One region of the Serratia sp. NA_13 genome, then DNA from elsewhere that is predicted to be linked to it. Evidence: predicted binding sites of a transcription regulator. Region 1 holds the regulator's gene; each other region holds the start of a gene.
What was found. The regulator ArgR, encoded in region 1, controls arginine synthesis, uptake and breakdown. The targets are predictions, from matches to a motif close to ANTGAATAAAAATACANT.

Region 1 (7,104 bases):
AAGGGAAGCCGACATTACCGCTACTGCACGCCATGCATAACAGCGAAGGCGAGCAGAAAGCCATGATCCGCGGGGCGATTGAACAGGGTAACGGCCGTCATTTGCTGGAACCGGTGTTGCAAGCCATGCAGCAATGCGGCTCACTGGAATATACCCGCCAACGGGCTGAGGAAGAGGCTGACAAGGCCATTGCCGCGTTGCAGGTTCTGCCGGAATCGCCACATCGCTCCGCGCTGGAAGGATTAGCGCACCTTGCGGTTCAACGCGATTTTTAAGAAACTAAAAGCCTATTATTATTTCCACAGACCCGCACTGCGGGTCTGATCATTTCTGTGCTGAAATACGCGCCAGCAAGCTAGCGATCCCTTCTCGCGCCAGGAACGCCAATACCTTCTCACGTTCACTCTCTGTCAAGTGGTAGTAGTACTCAATCCACACGGCCAGCGGATCCTTGCGTTCAACCTGATATCTCGCAGGTTCTTCTTTTAATACCAGTAAATTACGCGTCCCCATAGGCAAGCTATCAATATGGTATTCCAGCGCTTTCCCCTGCACACCTTTACGCCGACGGCTGATCCAGCCTTCACGACGTGCCATCAAATTTATTCCCTGTGGTGAGGAGGGTAATCCTGCCACGCCTGTCAGTTCCTTGGCGGCAAACCACTCTTTTTTCATAGCCATGTTCTCTGGGAAAAGTCGGCAAATATCTTTTTTTGGAAATTTATTGGATATTTTTTTAGAAATTTGGTGGTATCCTAGTTTCCGTATAAGCGCTTCATGTTGTTCAAACGATTAATCTTGACCTGTTAGTTATACCACTAACAGAACTTTCGCTAATCAAAAAAGGAATGTAAACATGAACTCAAGGAACAAGGACTGGCATCCGGCGGATATCATTGCGGCACTACGTAAGAAGGGAACAACACTGGCGGCGGTTTCGCGCAAAGCAGGGCTTAGCTCGTCAACGCTAGCAAACGCGCTGTCGCGCCCCTGGCCAAAAGGGGAATGGTTAATTGCTGAAGCCCTTAACATTCATCCTGCGGAGATCTGGCCAAGCCGCTATTTCGACCCATATACCCATAACCTGCTGGATCGAAAAGCCCGCATCCGCACATAGCTACAGGCATAAAAAAACCGCCGGTACACTGTCCGGCGGCCTATGCATACTCATGCACTACTGAATGATCAGTTATTGATAAACTTTTCGCCCAGTTCGATATCTTTGTGCAGAACATCCAGCATATCTTCCAGCGCTTTCTGCTCGAATGCGCTCAAAGTACCGATATCTTTGCGTTCTTCAACGCCGTTCTTACCCAGCACCAGAGGCTGTGCGAAGAAGCGGGCATATTTGCCATCGCCTTCCACGTAAGCACACTCCACCACGCCTTTTTCGCCCTGCAGCGCACGAACCAGAGACAAACCGAAACGCGCCGCCGCCTGGCCCATTGACAGAGTTGCAGACCCGCCACCAGCTTTAGCTTCAACCACTTCGGTCCCCGCATTCTGAATGCGCTTGGTCAGATCAGCGACTTCCTGGTCAGTGAAGCTTACGCCCGGGATCTGTGACAACAGCGGCAAGATAGTCACGCCAGAGTGCCCACCGATAACCGGTACGTTCAACTCTTCCGGCTGCTTGCCTTTCAGCTCGGCCACGAAGGTGTTGGAACGGATAATGTCCAGCGAGGTCACACCGAACAGTTTGTTTTTATCATACACGCCGGCTTTCTTCAGCACTTCTGCTGCGATAGCCACGGTGGTGTTTACCGGGTTGGTAATAATGCCGATGCAGGCTTTCGGGCAGGTTGTTGCCACTTGCTGGATCAGATTACGCACAATGCCCGCGTTCACGTTGAACAAGTCTGAACGATCCATGCCTGGTTTACGTGCAACACCGGCAGAGATCAGTACCACGTCTGCACCGTGCAGAGCTGGAGTAGCGTCTTCGCCACTGAAGCCTTTGATTTTAACTGCGGTTGGGATGTGGCTTAAGTCGACGGCAACGCCTGGGGTAACGGGGGCAATGTCGTAGAGAGAGAGTTCAGAACCTGAAGGAAGCTGGGTTTTGAGTAGAAGGGCGAGGGCCTGGCCGATACCGCCAGCAGCACCGAGAACTGCAACTTTCATCCTATACTCCTTTATTATCTTAAATATATAAAGCGCCGTGAATATGTGGGTACGGACCTTAAATTATTACACCTTTAAAAACAATCCCTTAACAGTCCGTTTGAGAGCTGGTGCAATAAAGCGGCCGATATCGAGCGCATATCTTAGATTAAATCGCTTACTCATGAAGGGCATAGCGCACACTAATCAAAAATACTGCGAGGTTATTCACGAGCAAGTTAACCGGCGGTTACATTACACCCTTACATAACATCAGAACAACATCATTTTAATAACATTTTCTTTACCACCATGGACGGATCCTTCGGTCATGGAAAGGGCATATTCATGGGATACAGATTTTGTTAAAATGTCGCCCTTTCCCCATTGTCCGGCCATTATTATTTTTTCCGGACGTCCTTTTATTGCATAAAAATTCATTTATATGCATAATAATGACTTCTATTGTCAACATTCCACGGTGCAAAATGCGTAATCCCGCAAAGCAGGAAGATCTGATCAAAGCGTTTAAAGCGTTATTGAAAGAAGAAAAATTCAGTTCTCAAGGCGAGATCGTTTTGGCGCTGCAAGAAGAAGGCTTCGAAAACATCAACCAATCCAAAGTATCGCGCATGCTGACCAAGTTCGGCGCGGTGCGGACGCGTAATGCCAAAATGGAAATGGTGTATTGCCTTCCAGCCGAACTCGGCGTGCCTACCACTACCAGCCCACTGAAGAACCTGGTGCTGGATGTCGATCATAACGATGCCGTAGTGGTGATCCACACCAGCCCCGGCGCCGCACAGTTAATTGCCCGCCTGCTGGACTCGCTGGGTAAATCAGAAGGTATTCTCGGCACCATCGCCGGTGACGACACTATTTTCGTTACCCCGGCCAGCAGCTTTAGCGCTCGTCAGTTATACGAAGCCATCCTATCGCTGTTCGAACAAGAGTTATGATGCAGTGCGCTAACAAAATACGGCTAACGGTCGCGTTTTGTTAGCGCTTCTTTAACCCTATCCTTACCCTTCCCTCATTCCTTGCCACGTTTAAAACCAGAATCTCGTCGTGCTGCAGCACATTTCAATGACATTGGTCCGTAACCAGTAATAGCTACTGTTATCTTCCGCACTTTTGGTCAAAAGCACTTACCTTATTGAAATTACATAAATTTAACATCGAAAGATCGTTTTATAAGCGTTTTTTATTCCATCTGGTTATTAAAAATAAGGAACGCCATAATAAAGTTTCACAAGGAACTGTTAGCTAACTATTAATTTTTAGCGTTACTAGATGTATACTCATTTCCGTGACGTAAATCACAGTTCATTGGAACTGATAAAAGAATACGAAAAGGTGAGAACATGAAAATTAAAGCTACCATCGCAACCATGAGCGTTCTATCCATGCTTTCCTTCGGCGCATTTGCAGCACAATCTGTTGATGCAAATCAGGCTGCAAATATGCAGTCTGCAGGCACTATCACCGTCAGCGGCGTTGCCGGTGCACCTTCAGACATCCGTCAGGCACTGTCTGAAAAAGCCGATGCCAAAGGGGCAACCGCTTATCGTGTGATTGAAGCGCGCAACGAAGGCAACTTCCACGCTACCGCAGAAATTTACAAATAAGTACAAGGCGTTACCCGGCAACGGGCAATAAAACTCTGGAACCCAATACCCCGATAACGGCCTTCAAGTATAAAAACGCTGAAAAAGCCCTTCCAGGCGGTTATCACAACAGGACTTAATATCATGAGCATGAAAACTACCCTCGCCGCACTTAGCCTGCTGTCAGTCGTTTCTTTCGGGGCTTCTGCCGCTACGTTAATCACTAATGACCAAGCGACCAATCTTCAGTCTGTCGGAACCATTACCGCCAGCGGCATTACCGGCGCGCCTTCCGACATTCGTCAGGCCCTGTCTGACAAGGCCGACAAACAAGGTGCTAAAGCCTACCGCGTGATCGAAGCCTACGAAAACGGCAACTGGCACGCGACCGCCGAAATCTATAAATAACAATTCAGAGGACATGCTTACCGAACTGATTACCCTCGTCACTGCCACTGCCGAGTTCTGTCGTAAGCATTGATTCTCTGAAGAATTCGTCGTCCTATCCGACGAACCCCGTTGCCCTCGCTCGCGAGGGCTTTTTTCTGGGCGTAAAAAAGGGCCGCTATCGGCCCTTGGATTGCTGACAAAGCAGGAAATCAATAGGTGGCTTTTGGCTCCGGTTTATTGACCAACGCCTCCAGCAGCCGATCGTGAATCCCCCCAAATCCGCCGTTACTCATCACCAGAATATGGTCGCCCGGCTGGGCCGTTTTCACAATCATGTCCACCAGCGTATCCAGATCGGCGCTCCAGTGAGCCGGCTGTACGCAGGCTTCCGCCACTTCCGCCACCTGCCAGGGGATATGGTGCGGCTGGAACAGGAAGACTTCATCGGCACGGCCCAGCGACGGGGCCAGATCGTTCTTGCTGATGCCCATTTTCATGGTGTTGGAGCGCGGTTCGAGCACCGCCAGAATGCGGGCAGTGCCGCCCACCTTGCTACGCAACGCGGCCAGGGTCGCCAGAATTGCCGTTGGATGATGGGCAAAGTCGTCATATATCGTGACGCCATTGGCTTCACCACGCAGCTCCAGACGACGGCGGGCATTAATAAAGTCGCCGAGCGCACGACAGGCATCCTCAGGCAACACACCAACATGACGCGTGGCGGCAATGGCCATCAAACCGTTATGCATGTTGTGTTCACCGACCAGCGACCACTTGACTTCGCCCACCTGCTCACCATTAAGGAATACCGCATAATGGCTGGCGTCCGGCGTCAGCTTCTGTGCACGCCATACGCCTTCTTCCCCAACCAGCTCCTGCTCACTCCAGCAGCCCATCGCCATCACCTGCTTCAGGTGGCTGTCGTTGTCAGGCAAAATAATTTTGCCCTTGCCTGGCACCAAACGCACCAGATGGTGGAACTGTTTCTGAATCGCTTTCAGATCGTCGAAGATGTCGGCGTGATCAAACTCCAGATTATTCAGGATCAGCGTACGCGGGCTGTAATGCACAAACTTGGAACGCTTGTCGAAGAACGCGCAGTCATATTCATCGGCTTCGATGACAAAGAACGGGCTGCCCCCCAGGCGGGCAGAAACGTCAAAGTTGCCCGGCACGCCACCGATAACAAAGCCCGGCTGGTAGCCGCAGGCTTCCAGGATCCAGGTTGCCATGCCGGCAGTGGTGGTCTTGCCGTGGGTCCCGGCAACAGCCAGTACCCAGCGATCGCGCAGCACATAATCATGCAGCCACTGTGGGCCGGAAACGTAAGGGATACCCAGCTCCAGTACTGCTTCAACACACGGGTTACCGCGCGTCATGGCGTTACCGATGATCACCAGATCCGGTGCGGGATCCAACTGAGCCGGATCGTAACCCTGGATCAGTTCGATCCCTTCTTTCTCCAACAGCGTGCTCATCGGCGGATAGACATTAGCGTCAGAGCCGGTCACCTCATGCCCTAGCGAACGAGCCAGCGCCGCCAGCCCGCCCATAAAGGTGCCACAGATCCCAAGAATGTGAATGCGCATAGTTTTCTCATAGAGTACGTCGAATGTTGGCACATTCTAACGCTCAGAATCGTCCAGAAGAAATGGATTTGCCTATGAATAGCGTTCATCTTTGGGCTACACTGCTCGCGAATACGTTGGCGGTTTGTTAACAAACCGCTACCCATCCGTAGATTCAGGGATTGTGTCATGAAAACGTTAGGCGAATTTATCGTCGAGAAACAGCACGACTTTTCTCACGCCACCGGCGAGCTGACAGCGTTACTTTCTGCAATTAAACTGGGCGCCAAAATCATCCACCGCGACATCAACAAAGCGGGTCTGGTTGATATCCTCGGTACCAGCGGCATTTCCAACGTACAGGGTGAAGTCCAGATGAAACTGGACCTGTATGCCAATGAAAAGCTGAAAGCGGCATTGAAAGCGCGCGGTGAAGTTGCGGGTATCGCTTCTGAAGAAGAAGATGAAATCGTGATATTCGACGGCGAGCGGGCTGAAAATGGTAAGTATGTGGTGTTGATGGATCCGTTGGACGGTTCGTCCAACATTGATGTCAACGTCTCGGTCGGTACGATTTTCTCTATCTATCGTCGCATCACCCCGGTCGGCACTCCCGTGACCGAAGAAGATTTCCTGCAACCAGGCAGCGCCCAGGTTGCAGCCGGCTACGTAGTTTATGGTTCCTCGACCATGCTGGTGTACACCACCGGTTATGGCGTGCATGCCTTTACCTACGATCCGTCTCTGGGTGTGTTCTGCCTTTCCCACGAGAAAGTCCGCTTCCCGGCTACCGGCAATATGTATTCCATCAACGAAGGTAACTACATCAAGTTCCCGCGCGGTGTGAAGAAATACATCAAATATTGTCAGGAACAGGACGAAGCCACTCAGCGCCCTTATACCTCCCGCTACATCGGTTCGCTGGTTGCCGACTTCCACCGCAACCTGCTCAAAGGCGGCATCTATATTTATCCAAGCACCGCCAGCCACCCGCAAGGCAAGCTGCGCCTGCTGTATGAATGCAACCCGATGGCGTTCCTGGCGGAACAGGCAGGCGGTAAAGCCAGCGACGGTAAAAACCGTATTCTGGACATTACCCCGGTGAAATTGCACCAGCGTGCACCGTTCTTCGTCGGCACCAAATCCATGGTGGAAGACGCCGAGCGCTTTATCGCCGAGAACCCGGACGAATAACAGGTTCCTTGTGGGGGGCGCCTGTCGCCCCCTGCATTATAGTTTGAACGCCGCCATACTCTGGGCCAGCAACTGGGCCTGATCCTCCAGCGAACGCGTTGCCGCCGCCGACTCCTCGACCAAGGCCGCATTTTGCTGCGCCACCTGATCCATCTGTGCCACCGCCAGATTGACCTGCTCAATGCCGCTGCTTTGCTCACGTGTAGCCGCAGAAATTTCCCGCATCAACGCCGTCACACGCC
Region 2 (7,104 bases), on a different contig from region 1:
TGGCGTTTGAGCTGCACAACCAGCCGCAGCCTGCGATGCAATTCTGGCTGCAACAGGGGGAAGGTGTCGGCGTTAGTGAGTACCAACAATTAATGGCACGTCTGTGCGCCACGCAAATCCGCGACTGGCTCAGCGCCGGGCAAAACCAGCAGGCCTGGCTGGTCGAAGGCGAAAAACGGCGGGCGGTAGAGGCGTCAGACATTACCGTGCTGGTGCGCAGCCGCAATGAGGCGGCATTAGTGCGCGACGCCCTGAGTGCACTGGCGATCCCTTCGGTTTATCTGTCCAACCGCGACAGCGTGTTCGATACGCCAGAAGCCAAGGATTTGCTGTGGCTGCTTCAGGCAGTGTTGGCACCGGAGCAGGAACGTACGCTGCGCAGTGCCATGGCGACAGGGCTGATGGGGCTGGACGCGCAGGCGCTGGACGGCTTGAACCAGGATGAGCGTGCCTGGGATGCCTTAGTCAATGAGTTCGATAAATATCGCACGCTGTGGCTGCGTCGCGGCGTGTTGCCGATGCTGCGTGAGGTGATGAACCAGCGCCATCTGGCAGAAAACCTGTTGGCCAGCCTCGGCGGTGAGCGCCGGTTGACCGATGTGATGCATCTGGGCGAGCTATTGCAGGAAGCCTCCGCACAGCTCGACAGCGAACATGCACTGGTGCGTTGGCTGGCGCAGCAGATTGCTCAGCCGAATCGGCAGTCCGACAACCAGCAGCTACGGCTGGAAAGCGACCGCCATTTGGTGCAGGTGATCACCATCCATAAATCCAAAGGGCTGGAGTTCGACCTGGTTTGGCTGCCGTTTGTCGGCAATTTCCGCCAGCAGCAGCAGGTGCTGTACCACGATCGTCACAGCTTTCAGGCCCTGCTTGACCTCAACGCCGATGAGCAAAGTATCGAATGGGCGGAGGAGGAGCGGCTGGCGGAAGATCTGCGCCTGTTGTATGTCGCGCTGACCCGTTCGGTATACCACTGCAGTATCGGCATTGCGCCGTTGATACAGGGGACCCGCAAAAAGCAGGGTGATAGCGATTTACACCGCAGCGCGCTGGGCTATCTGGTGCAGGCCGGTCAGGCCGGCGATGCGGCTTATCTGCAGCAATGTCTGCAACAATTGGCCGTCGATGGTGTTGCGCTATCGCGGGTCGAAACTCTGGACGAGTACCCTTGGCAGCCGCAAACGCCAGACTTGACCGAGCTGGCGGCGAAACATTTCTCACGCCAGGTGCAGGATTTCTGGCGGGTGACCAGCTATACCGGTCTGCAACAGCACGGCACGAGCCTGATGCAGGATTTGTTGCCAAGGTTGGATGTTGATGCCGCCGGCGAGCAGGCGCAGGACAGTGAGCCAGCGCTCACACCGCATACCTTTCCACGTGGCGCCGGGCCGGGAACCTTCCTGCACAGCCTGTTTGAAACGATCGACTTTACCCAACCGCTCGATGAGGCGTGGATGTTGGAGCAGTTGCAAAAACAAGGATTTGGCGAACACTGGCAACCGATACTGCTGGCGTGGATGCAGGTGCTGTTAAACACCCCGCTTAATGATACCGGCGTCGCTTTGTCAGCGCTGGCCCCGCAGTATAAGCAGGCTGAGCTGCAGTTTTATCTGCCGATCGAGCAGCTGTTGCAGGCGCGTGAGCTGGATAATCTGGTGAAAAGTTACGATCCACTTTCTGCCCGTTGCCCTGAGTTGGATTTCCAACAGGTGCAGGGGATGCTGAAAGGATTTATCGACCTGGTGTTCTGCTGGCAGGGGAAATATTACCTGCTGGATTACAAATCCAACTGGTTGGGCGAAGACAGCAGCGCCTATACCCAACCGGCGATGGAACAGGCGATGGCGGAACATCGTTACGACTTGCAGTACCAGCTATACACGCTGGCACTGCACCGCTATCTGCGCCATCGATTGCCGGATTATGATTATCAGCGGCACTTCGGCGGGGTGATTTATCTGTTCCTGCGCGGTGTAGATGCACAGCATCCGGGCAGCGGCATTTTTACCTGCCGCCCTCAGGAGCCATTGGTGGAAGGCATGGATTTGTTATTCAGTGGTAAAACCGTTGCGGTGGGGGATGCATCATGATCGCTCTACTGGAACAGGCACAGGCGCTTGGCGTGTTACGCCCACTGGATTTGCAGTTCGCCCGCGTAGTCGCTGGAGCGGATGAGCCTGAGATGCTGCTGGCTGCTGCCTGCCTCAGCGCGGAGGCTGGCGCGGGTCACGTTTGCCTGATGCTAGAGCAACTGCTGCCGGAAAACCTTTTTGACGGACGTCATCCGGAGCTGGCGCAGGCTGCGTGGGTGGCGGCAGGGCAGTTGGATGTGGCCGGTTGGCAACGGCGGCTGTCGGCCAGTGCGGCGGTGGGTGATGGCAGTACCGCGATGCCGATGGTGTTGCAACAGCAGCGCTTGTATCTGCAGCGCATGTGGCAGAACGAGGGTGAGGTTGCCGCCTTTATTAGAGGCGACAGTATCAGTAGCGACAGTCTACCTCAGGCGGTCGAAGAGACCGAGCTGCGTGCTATTCTCGACCAATTATTTGGTGAGGCGACCGATGAACCCGACTGGCAGAAAATTGCTGCCGCGGTGGCCGCCACGCGACGTATTGCGGTGATTTCGGGTGGACCGGGCACCGGTAAGACCACCACGGTCGCTAAATTACTGGCGGCGCTGGTGCAGTTCGACGAAGGGAGGCGTTTGCGCATCCAGCTGGCGGCTCCTACCGGCAAAGCGGCGGCGCGTTTAACCGAATCCCTGGGCAGTGCCAGCAAGCAGCTGACGCTAACCCTGGAGCAGCGTGCGCTGTTCCCTACCGAAGCTTCCACGTTGCATCGTCTGCTGGGCGCTCAGCCCAACAGTCAGCGTATGCGTTATCACAGTGGCAACCGGCTGCATCTGGACGTACTGGTCGTCGATGAGGCCTCCATGGTCGACCTGCCTATGATGGCGCGTTTGATTGCCGCCTTGCCCACTCAGGCACGGGTGATTTTCCTGGGCGATCGCGATCAACTGGCTTCGGTAGAGGCCGGGGCGGTACTGGGAGATATTTGCCGCTTTGCCGAGCAAGGTTACAGCGTGACGCGTGCGCAGCAACTTACGCGGCTGACCGGCTGCCTGCTGCAGGGGCAAACTGCCCAGGCGGAAGCTGCGGTACGCGATAGTCTGTGCCTGTTGCGCAAAAGCTACCGGTTTGATGCCAATTCGGGCATTGGTCAATTGGCCTTTGCCGTGAACGCCGGTGATGGCAAACGGGCAATGGCGGCGATCAGCGGCAGTTTCGCTGACGTTAGCGGTTATCCACTGGCTGAAACTCAAGACTATCAGGCATTGTTGGATGCCTGTGTGGCGGGTTACCGTGATTATCTGCGGCTGGTGGGTGAAGGGGCGGACGCTGTGGCGGTGTTGGCGGCGTTCGGTCATTTCCAGGTGCTGTGCGCGCTGCGAGAGGGGCCTTTCGGCATCGCCGGCTTAAATGAACGCATTGAGACGGGGCTGCAACGTGCCGGCCTGATCCAGCGTAAGCCGGGAGCCGCTGGGCGTTGGTATTCCGGCCGTCCGGTGATGATTGGTCGCAATGACAGCGCTCTGGGGCTGTTTAATGGCGATATTGGCATTGCCTTGCGGGATGAGAGCGGCGAACTCCGCGTTCATTTTCAACTGCCGGACGGCAGCATCAAGTCGGTGCAGCCGAGCCGTTTACCGGCGCATGAAACCGCTTATGCGATGACGGTGCACAAGTCACAGGGCTCGGAGTTTGACCATACGGTACTGGTGCTGCCCAATCATTTCCTGCCGGTGCTGACCCGCGAACTGGTGTATACCGCAATCACCCGCGCTCGCAGGCAGCTTTCGCTGTATGCCATCGATGCGGTTTTGATGCGGGCGATCCGTACCCCGACCCAGCGCCGTAGCGGGTTGGCGGAGCGGTTGCAGATCAAGGCTTAAGCGAGAATGGACAAGGGCGCAGCACACTGCGCCCGCCAACAATTACAGATCCGCCAGCAAAATCTTGGAACGGCGTTGGTAGTTGTACAGCGCCTGTTTTTCAACCGGTAGCACGTCGACTTCCGCCGGTGTGAAGCCACGCTCCTGGAACCAATGGATGCTGCGCGTAGTCAGCACAAACAGTTTATTCAGGCCCATCTGGCGTGCCTGACTTTCCACCCGTTGGAGCAGCATTTCTCCCCGTGACGAACTGCGGTAGTCAGGATGAACCGCAACGCAGGCCATCTCGCCAATCTTCTCTTCCGGGAACGGGTACAGCGCTGCGCAAGCGATGGTCAGGTTATCGCGCTCAATAATGGTGAACTTGTCGATCTCCATCTCCAGTTGCTCACGTGAGCGACGCACCAAAATACCCTGCTGTTCAAGCGGACGGATCAGCTCGAGGATGCCGCCGATATCGTTAATCGTCGCCCGGCGTACCTGTTCAGCACTCTCCATCACTATCTGGGTGCCGATACCATCGCGTGAAAACAGCTCTTGCACCAGCGCACCGTCTTCCTGATAGCTGATCAGGTGGCTGCGGCGCACGCCGCTGCGGCAGGCCTTCACCGCGCCGCGCAGGAAGCGCACGGTGCCGGAATGATAGTCGCCATGCTCTTCCAGTTCTTCGATGCGTTTTTGCGCGTCGTTAGGGAACAGTTCGGAAATGATAGTGCCTTCCTGATTGGTGACCCCCTGTGACGAACAGAAGCCGATCATTTTCTCGGCCTTCAGCTTGACTGCCAACTGGGTTGCCACCTCTTCCGAGGTCAGATTGAAGCTTTCGCCGGTGACGGAAACGGCCACCGGGCCAATCAGCACGATGGCGTTGCTGTCGAGCTGACGGTGAATGGCTTCTTCATCAATACGGCGGATGCGGCCGCTGTGGCAGTAGTCCACTCCGTCATCAATACCCAGCGGCTGGGCGATGATAAAGTTACCGCTGACCACGTTGATATGCGCGCCCTGCAATGGTGTGTTGTTGAGGCTCATTGACAGCCGGGCGGTGATATCCAGTTGCAGCAGACCCGCCGCCTGTTTAACCAGCTCCAGCGTATGGGCGTCGGTGACGCGGGTATGCTTGTGGTAAATCGGTTCGAGATTATGCTGCGCCAGATTGACGTCGATCTGCGGCCGCGCGCCATAAACCACCACCAAACGAATACCCAGACTATGCAGCAACCCGATGTCGTTAACGATGTTGGCAAAGTTCTCATGTTCTATGGCTTCGCCACCCAGCATAACGACAAACGTCTTGCCACGGTGGGCGTTGATATAGGGAACTGAGTGACGGAATCCTTGGACCAGCTCTGTACTACGTTCCTTCACGGCCAAACCTCATTTGCATATTTATACGACATTTTTGTATTTTTATTCTTTTCTTGCCCTAATGGCAAGTGAGAAATTATCTCTATTTCTTTGCCGGGGGCGCTGAATCGTTAATAAATTGAAAAACCATAAAAAGATTTTCTGATGACAGCACCGGAATGATTGGTTAAAGTTTTCGGCATTCCTGTTAACTGGTGTTTTTTTCATCTGTTTTAATCTGTTACCACTGCTGGAGCCGCATGCCAAACTCAAATCACAATCTGGGCCGCCGTCGTTTATTACAGGGGGTTGCCGCAAGCTGGTTGCTGAGTGTGAGTCGCACTGGTTTCGCTGCCTCATCGCACGTCATTGCCGTACGCGTTTGGCCTTCCTCCACCTATACCCGGGTGACGCTCGAATCTAACGTTGAACTGAAATATAAGCAGTTTGCGCTGACCAATCCCGATCGCGTGGTAGTGGATATCGAAGGCATACAGCTCAACAGCGTGCTGAAGGGCATCGTCGGCCAGGTACGTGACGACGATCCCTACCTGAAACAGGCGCGCGTTGGTCAGTTTGATCAAAATACCGTCCGGTTGGTGCTGGAGCTTAAGCGCAGCGTCAGCCCGCACATGTTCACTCTGGCGCCGGTGCCGGAATACCGCAATCGTCTGGTGATGGACTTGTACCCGAGCAAGGGCGGCAGCGGCGAAGACTATGATCCGCTGCTGGCGTTACTGGAAGATTACAACAAGGGCGATCTTGAGCGTACGTTGCCAGCTGAAGCGCCACAAGCCGGTAAGGCGGGGCGTGACCGACCGATTGTTATCATGCTGGATCCCGGTCACGGTGGCGAAGATCCAGGAGCGATTGGTAAATTCAAAACACGTGAAAAAGACATCGTATTGCAGATTGCACGCCGGCTAAGCACGTTAATCAAGCGTGAGCCGAATATGAAGGTGTTTATGACGCGCAATGAAGACGTCTTCATTCCGCTGAAGGTGAGGGTGGCGAAGGCGCGTAAGCAGCGTGCTGACCTGTTTGTGTCCATCCACGCCGATGCCTTTACCAGCCGGGCCGCACGTGGATCATCGGTATTTGCGCTGTCGACCAAAGGTGCCACCAGTTCGGCGGCGAAGTTCCTGGCGCAGACCCAAAATGAATCCGACCAAATCGGCGGCGTAAGCAAAAGCGGTGACCGCTACCTGGATCACACCATGTTTGATCTGATACAAACCGCGACCATCAATGACAGCCTGAAATTTGGTAAGGAAGTGCTGAACCGAATGGGTAAAATAAACCGTTTGCATAAGAACCGTGTCGATCAGGCCGGTTTTGCGGTATTGAAAGCGCCAGACATCCCTTCTATTCTGGTTGAGACGGCGTTTATCAGCAACATCGAAGAAGAACGCAAGCTGCGTACCACGCATTTCCAGCAGCAGGTGGCGGAATCTATTCTGGCGGGTATCAAGGCGTACTTTGCCAACGGTGGTGCGGTAGCGCGCAGAGGGTAAGGCTAATGCGGAAACGGCTGGGCGGCTGCCCGGTCGATTCTTGGCGGATTTCAGATACAAAAAAACACCCGTTAAGGTGCTTATTTGTAGTCATTAAAATTGGTTGCGGAGGCCGGATTTGAACCGACGACCTTCGGGTTATGAGCCCGACGAGCTACCAGGCTGCTCCACCCCGCGTCCGTCTTAATGCTTGTATTATCGAAACCAACATTTCATGTGATACCGCTGGTACAGTATCTGTTGGTTGCGGGGGCCGGATTTGAACCGACGACCTTCGGGTTATGAGCC
Region 3 (7,104 bases), on a different contig from region 1:
ATCAATACGGCCCACGCCATGCTTGGCACCCAGCAAGTTCAGGGTTTCCAGACATTTGTACGGGCTCAGCGCCTCACCGTTAACCGCCACTACGCAGCCTTTCTCTACGGTGATGGTCACTTGCTCAGGCTGATCCGGCGCTTCCTGCGGATCTACAGTCCAGACCCAGCAGTCTTTGTTCGGTGCATTCCACGGGCTTTCCAGCACGCCGCCTTCGGTAGAGATGTGCCAGGCATTCTCGTCACGGCTATAGATTTTTTCCAGCGATGCAGTGGTTGGGATGTTGCGCTCTTTCAGGTAGTCCAGCAGCGCTTCACGGGAACGCAGGTTCCACTCACGCCAAGGGGCAACCACTTTCAGATGTGGGGCCAGTGCGGTATAAGTGGTTTCGAAACGCACCTGGTCGTTACCTTTACCGGTTGCGCCGTGGCACAGCGCGTCAGCACCGACTTTCAGCGCCAGTTCAACCTGTGCTTTAGCGATAATCGGGCGCGCCATGGAGGTACCCAGCAGATAGCTGCCTTCATACAGGGCGCCGGTCTGCAGTACCGGGTAAACGTAGTCACGGATGAATTCTTCACGCAGATCAACCACGTGACACTCAGAGGCACCGGATTGCAGGGCTTTTTGCTCCACACCTTCCAGATCGCCGCGCTCCTGGCCGATATCCGCCACGAAGGCTACCACTTCGCAGCCGCCGTAGTTTTCTTTCAGCCAGGGAATGATGGCCGAAGTATCCAGACCGCCAGAGTACGCCAGAACGATTTTTTTGATGCCTTGGTTTTGCATGGTCTTTTCCTTTTTAATTCTAAATTTAAGCGAGGATCCGGGTGCCAATTGACACGCCGTTAAACAGTGCAGGAAGCTGATCGGCATGGCGCCAACTGGCGATATCTACCGGGCGACCGAGGGTGCGGGCCGCATCGAGCGCCGCATTCACCTTCACCACCATACCATCAGTGATGATGCCCTGGGCAATCAGTTGTTCCGCTTTTTGCGCCGTCATTTCTGCGATGCGTTGTCCTTTTCCATCGAGGATGCCACTGACATCCGACAGCAGGATCAAATCCGCACCCAGGGTGGCGGCCAGAGCCGTCGCCGCCTGATCGGCGTTCACATTCATTAACTGCCCATCGGCGGTGATACCGATGGAACTGATCACCGGCAGGTAACCGGCAGCCAGCAGGGTATTGAGCAGCAGCGGGGAGCCCGGTTGCGCATTCCCCACGTGGCCCAGCGCCGGATCCAGAGGGGTGACTGTGACGCTGCCGCCGTCTGCCAGGCTCAGGCCAACCGCGTTAATCTGGTGCTTGATGGCCCACGCCAGCAAGGTTTTGTTGGCGGTGCCGGCCAGCGCGCCAGTAATAATGTCAATCTGATCGGCCGGGGTCACCCGCAGGCCATTCTTCTTCACCACCGGCAGGGAAAGCTTTTTCATCAGCTCATCCACCAGGCAACCACCGCCATGGACAATCACCAACGGGCGCTGATGCTGCTGACGGTAGCTGTCCAGCGCGGTAAACAAACGCTCCAGCGCCTCTTCACTGTCTAATAACACGCCACCTAACTTGATAATTAACGGGTTCATCGCTGTATACATCCCACGCTGGTAATTTATTAAAGTAATGACTGGGTTTCAGGGAACCCAAAACGGATATTCAGGCATTGCACCGCCTGAGCGGCCGCGCCTTTCAACAGGTTGTCTTCCGCCGCTACGGCGATCAGGTGTTCACCCTGTACGGCAAAGCCGATGTCGCAGAACGGCAGCCCGACGACGGACTTCAACGCCGGTACGCCCTGGTCATACAGCCGCACCAGCGGTTTGTCGTCATAGGCGGCGTGATAAACGGCAGCCACATCCTGCGCGGTCACGCCGGCTTTCAGGCGACAGGTGATGGTTTCGAGAATACCACGCGGGAAGTTACCCAAATGTGGCGTGAAGATGACCGGCACGCCCAGATGCGCGACGATTTCCGGCTGGTGACGGTGATTGAAAATGCCGTACGGCTGCAAACTCACCTCACAAAAACTGGTGGTGACGCTGGCCTTGCGGCCCGCACCGCTGACGCCACTGGTGGCATTGATCACCGGCCATTGGTCAAGGTTCAACAGTTGCTTCTCGATCAAGGGTTTCAAAGCCAGCTGCGCTGCCGTCGGGTAGCAGCCCGGTACGGCGATCAACTGCGCCTGTTTAATTTTGTCGCTCTGCCATTCCGCCAGGCCATACACCGCCTGCTCCAGCAGGTCAGCATGCTGATGTTCAAAACCGTAATATTGGCTGTAGAAGGCAGTATCTTTCACGCGGAATGCGCCGGACAGGTCAAACACCACGCAACCTGCGGCCAGGAATGCCGGCGCGATATCGTGGCTGACCTCGTGTGCCGTCGCCAGGAACACTACGTCGATACCAACAGCGGCGGCGGCTACGTCAACCAGCGGCTGCAAGGGGAGATCGACAATGCCTTTTAACTGGGGGTGCAAATCGGAAAGCAATTTTCCTGCATCTGCACTTTGCGCTGAAACCGCTAAAGCGGTTATGTTCATGTGTGGGTGACGATTAAGGTACGCCGTGAGCTCTGCTCCGGCATAACCGCTGGCACCGACAATCAGCGTATTCAACATGGGGCCTTTCACCTTCTAGACTTGCGTTTGGTCGTATTCGACTCAGGTTTCCAGGCTCACCAGCGTTGTTTTGCCGTTCACCCACGAGGTCGAGCGTTGATGTTTTTATAATCATCCGGGAATCGGGTTCCCTTACGCTCCAGCTTATTGTATTTTTATTCACAATAAATGCATGAATATTGATACCAACCTAACCAAAGGCTGTCAACAGTGAAGATGAAATTACCTCCATTTATTGAGCTGTACCGGGCGTTGATCGCCACTCCGTCGATCAGCGCCACCGATGGCGCCCTCGATCAGAGTAATGAAGCGTTAATCAACTTGCTGGCCGGCTGGTTTGCCGATTTGGGCTTTCGCGTCGACGTGCAGCCGGTGCCGGATAGCCGCAACAAATTCAACCTGCTGGCCAGTATCGGTGAAGGCAGCGGCGGCCTGCTGCTGGCGGGCCACACCGACACCGTGCCTTATGATGAAGGCCGCTGGACGCGCGACCCTTTCACCCTGACCGAACACGACAATAAACTGTATGGTCTGGGCACTGCCGATATGAAAGGCTTCTTTGCCTTTATTCTGGATGCGGTGCGCGACATCGACGCCAGCCAACTGACCAAGCCTTTATACATTCTGGCCACCGCAGATGAAGAAACGACGATGGCCGGCGCACGTTATTTCGCCGCCTCGACCAGCATCCGTCCGGACTTCGCCATTATCGGTGAACCAACCTCGCTGCAGCCGGTACGCGCGCACAAAGGCCACATAGCCAACGCCATTCGCATTGTCGGCCAATCCGGCCACTCGAGCGACCCGGCGCGCGGCGTGAACGCTATCGACCTGATGCATGAAACCATCGGCCGCCTGATGGAGCTACGCAAAACGCTGCAAGAACGCTTTAATAACCCGGCCTTTGCCGTGCCCTACCCGACAATGAACTTCGGTCATATCAGCGGAGGGGATGCGGCCAACCGTATCTGCGCCTGTTGCGAACTGCATCTGGATATCCGCCCGTTGCCGGGCATGACGCTCGACAACATTAACGAACTGATGCAGCAAACGCTGGAGCCGATAAGCCAGCGCTGGCCGGGCCGCCTGAGCATTGAGGAGCTGCATGCCTCGGTACCGGGTTATGAGTGTCCGACCGATCACCATATGGTGGCGGTGATTGAGAAACTGCTGGGCACCCGCACGCAGGTGGTCAACTATTGCACTGAGGCCCCGTTCGTCCAGCAGGTCTGCCCGACGCTGGTGTTGGGTCCCGGCTCTATCGACCAGGCGCATCAACCGGACGAATACATAGATACCGGCTTTATCGAACCGACACGCAAGCTGCTGGGTCAGTTGGTCAGCCACTTTTGTCGCCAATAAACCTCAAACAAGGTAGGGTTAATGACTTATCATCTCCCTACCTATTAAGAAATAGCAAAACAATGAAATAAGCCAGACTGATAACCGGCGCACCGTAATTAAATTTCAGAAAATGCGCCGATTTTGATGTTTTTTTGCTAAAAATAGTGTCAATTGACCATTGGACAGGAACGTGGCGAGATGAAACAGGTGCAGTTTGCCTGACACGTGAAATTTACTTACAAGATAAAAATCATACAGAACTGGGTCAGGGGTTATATGAACGAACAATATTCGGCAATGCGAAGTAATGTCAGTATGCTCGGCAAATTGCTCGGCGATACCATCAAAGAAGCGCTGGGCGAGCATATTCTCGATCGCGTTGAAACTATCCGTAAGCTTTCCAAATCTTCACGTGCCGGCAACGAGGCTCACCGTCAGGAGCTGCTTTCCACCTTGCAGAACCTGTCCAACGACGAGTTGCTGCCGGTCGCGCGCGCCTTCAGCCAGTTCCTTAATCTGACCAACGTCGCCGAGCAGTACCACAGCATTTCGCCCAATGGCGAAGCCGCCAGCAACCCGGAAGCGCTGGCGCAGTTGTTCACCCGGCTGAAAGACAAAAAGCTCAACACCAAAGAGCTGCAAAATGCGGTATCCCAGCTTTCCATCGAACTGGTGCTGACCGCACACCCGACGGAAATCACCCGCCGCACCCTGATCCACAAGCTGGTTGAGGTCAACACCTGCCTCAGCCAACTCGACCATAACGATCTGGCCGACTACGAGCGCAACAAGATCATGCGCCGCCTGCGCCAATTGGTCGCCCAGTCCTGGCATACCGACGAGATCCGCAAACATCGTCCCTCCCCTATCGACGAAGCCAAATGGGGCTTTGCGGTAGTGGAAAACAGCTTGTGGGAAGGGGTGCCTGCCTTCCTGCGCGAATTCAACGAACAGTTGGAAAACTCCATCGATTACAGCCTACCGGCGGAAGCAGTGCCGGTACGTTTCACCTCCTGGATGGGCGGTGACCGCGACGGTAACCCTAACGTGACGGCTGAAATCACCCGCCACGTGCTGCTACTCAGCCGTTGGAAGGCCTGCGACCTGTTCACCCGCGACATTCAGGTGCTGGTCTCCGAGCTGTCGATGACCGAATGTACTCCGGAACTCCGCGCACGGGCCGGTGGCGATGAAGTGCAAGAGCCGTACCGAGAGATCATGAAGCAATTGCGCAGCCAGTTGATGAACTCTCAGGCTTATCTGGAAGGTCGCCTGAAGGGTGAGCGCGTACTGAAACCACACGACCTGCTGGTGAATAACGAACAGCTGTGGGAACCGCTGTTCGCCTGTTACCAGTCGCTGCAGGCCTGCGGCATGAGCATCATCGCCAATGGCCAGTTGCTCGATACCCTGCGTCGCGTGCGCTGCTTTGGCGTGCCGCTGGTACGTATCGACGTACGTCAGGAAAGCACTCGCCATACCGAGGCCATTGCCGAGCTGACCCGTTATCTGGGGCTGGGCGATTACGAAAGCTGGTCGGAAGCCGACAAGCAGGCGTTCCTGATCCGCGAACTGAACTCCAAACGCCCGCTGGTGCCGCTAAAATGGGAGCCGAGTGCCGACACCCTGGAAGTGCTGGAAACCTGTCGGGTCATTGCCGAAGCGCCGCAGGGTTCGATTGCCGCCTACGTGATTTCCATGGCACGTACGCCTTCTGACGTGCTGGCGGTTCACCTGTTGCTGAAAGAAGCAGGCTGCCCGTTCGCCCTGCCGGTGGCCCCGTTGTTCGAAACCCTCGACGACCTGAACAATGCCGACGACGTGATGACCCAGTTGCTGAATATTGACTGGTACCGCGGCTTTATCCAGGGCAAACAAATGGTGATGATTGGCTATTCCGACTCGGCGAAAGACGCCGGGGTGATGGCCGCCTCCTGGGCGCAGTACCGCGCGCAAGACGCACTGATCAAAACCTGTGAAAAAGCCGGCGTGGCGCTGACTCTGTTCCACGGCCGTGGCGGTTCGATTGGCCGCGGCGGCGCACCTGCGCATGCGGCACTGCTGTCACAACCGCCGGGCAGCCTGAAAGGCGGTCTGCGCGTCACCGAGCAGGGCGAGATGATCCGCTTCAAATTCGGTCTGCCGGAAGTCACCATCAGCAGCCTGGCGCTGTATGCCGGTGCCATCCTGGAAGCCAACCTGCTGCCGCCGCCAGAGCCGAAAAAAGAGTGGCGTGCGCTGATGGATGACCTGTCAGACACCTCATGTAAAATGTATCGTGGTTACGTGCGTGAAAATCCGGAATTCGTGCCGTACTTCCGCGCTGCGACGCCGGAACTGGAGCTGGGCAAGTTGCCGCTGGGTTCGCGTCCGGCCAAACGCAAGCCAAACGGCGGCGTTGAGAGCCTGCGCGCCATTCCATGGATCTTCGCCTGGACGCAGAACCGCCTGATGCTGCCGGCCTGGCTGGGTGCCGGTGCCGGTTTGCAAGAGGCGGTGAAAGCTGGCAAGCAAGATCAACTGGAAGCCATGTGCCGCGACTGGCCATTCTTCTCCACCCGCATCGCGATGTTGGAAATGGTGTTCGCCAAGGCCGACCTGTGGTTGGCGGAATACTACGATCAGCGTCTGGTCGACAAATCGCTGTGGCCACTAGGCCAGCAATTGCGCGACCAGTTGGCAAGCGACATCAAGGTGGTGTTGACCATCGCCAATGATGCGCACCTGATGGAAGACCTGCCGTGGATCGCCGAATCCATTGCGCTGCGTAACGTGTATACCGATCCGCTGAACGTGCTACAGGCCGAACTGCTACACCGTTCACGTCAGCAGGAACAGCCGGATGCCCGCGTTGAGCAAGCGCTGATGGTGACCATTGCCGGCGTCGCCGCCGGGATGCGTAACACCGGCTAGGTTGAGCGTTGTAAAAAAAGGCGCCTGTCCACAGGGGCCGTTTTTTCTCCAATAAAAAGGGCGCTGTCATTACACAGCGCCCTTTTCATCATTCATCAATAAAATTAGGCAATCACCGCCGGGCGCACGCCCAACGTATGGCAAATGGCGTAACTCATCTCGGCGCGATTGAGCGTATAGAAGTGGAAGTCTTTCACCCCTTCGCGGCTGAGAATTTTCACCATA

Region 2: argA (amino-acid N-acetyltransferase) is a predicted target of ArgR. The motif match lies at 5,357-5,374, and genes of this name have one in related genera.
Region 3: argC (N-acetyl-gamma-glutamyl-phosphate reductase) is a predicted target of ArgR. The motif match lies at 2,769-2,786, and genes of this name have one in related genera.

Annotation. Positions count from the first base shown of each region.
Region 1 is NZ_JBQZFV010000016.1:86,672-93,775, forward strand. Features, by position in the region: gene ispB (octaprenyl diphosphate synthase) at 1-275, shown strand, start outside; gene ACUTSU_RS19100 (DNA-binding protein) at 325-675, opposite strand; gene ACUTSU_RS19105 (helix-turn-helix domain-containing protein) at 857-1,117, shown strand; gene mdh (malate dehydrogenase) at 1,186-2,124, opposite strand; gene argR (transcriptional regulator ArgR) at 2,592-3,062, shown strand; gene yhcN (peroxide/acid stress response protein YhcN) at 3,468-3,731, shown strand; gene yhcN (peroxide/acid stress response protein YhcN) at 3,855-4,118, shown strand; gene mpl (UDP-N-acetylmuramate:L-alanyl-gamma-D-glutamyl-meso-diaminopimelate ligase) at 4,310-5,689, opposite strand; gene fbp (class 1 fructose-bisphosphatase) at 5,858-6,862, shown strand; gene ACUTSU_RS19140 (methyl-accepting chemotaxis protein) at 6,899-7,104, opposite strand, start outside.
Region 2 is NZ_JBQZFV010000010.1:120,236-127,339, forward strand. Features, by position in the region: gene recB (exodeoxyribonuclease V subunit beta) at 1-2,093, shown strand, start outside; gene recD (exodeoxyribonuclease V subunit alpha) at 2,090-3,955, shown strand; gene argA (amino-acid N-acetyltransferase) at 3,998-5,323, opposite strand; gene amiC (N-acetylmuramoyl-L-alanine amidase AmiC) at 5,563-6,816, shown strand; tRNA gene ACUTSU_RS15100 (tRNA-Met) at 6,917-6,993, opposite strand; tRNA gene ACUTSU_RS15105 (tRNA-Met) at 7,058-7,104, opposite strand, start outside.
Region 3 is NZ_JBQZFV010000014.1:12,652-19,755, forward strand. Features, by position in the region: gene ACUTSU_RS17660 (argininosuccinate synthase) at 1-789, opposite strand, end outside; gene argB (acetylglutamate kinase) at 815-1,588, opposite strand; gene argC (N-acetyl-gamma-glutamyl-phosphate reductase) at 1,618-2,622, opposite strand; gene argE (acetylornithine deacetylase) at 2,839-3,984, shown strand; gene ppc (phosphoenolpyruvate carboxylase) at 4,243-6,879, shown strand; gene metF (methylenetetrahydrofolate reductase) at 6,984-7,104, opposite strand, start outside.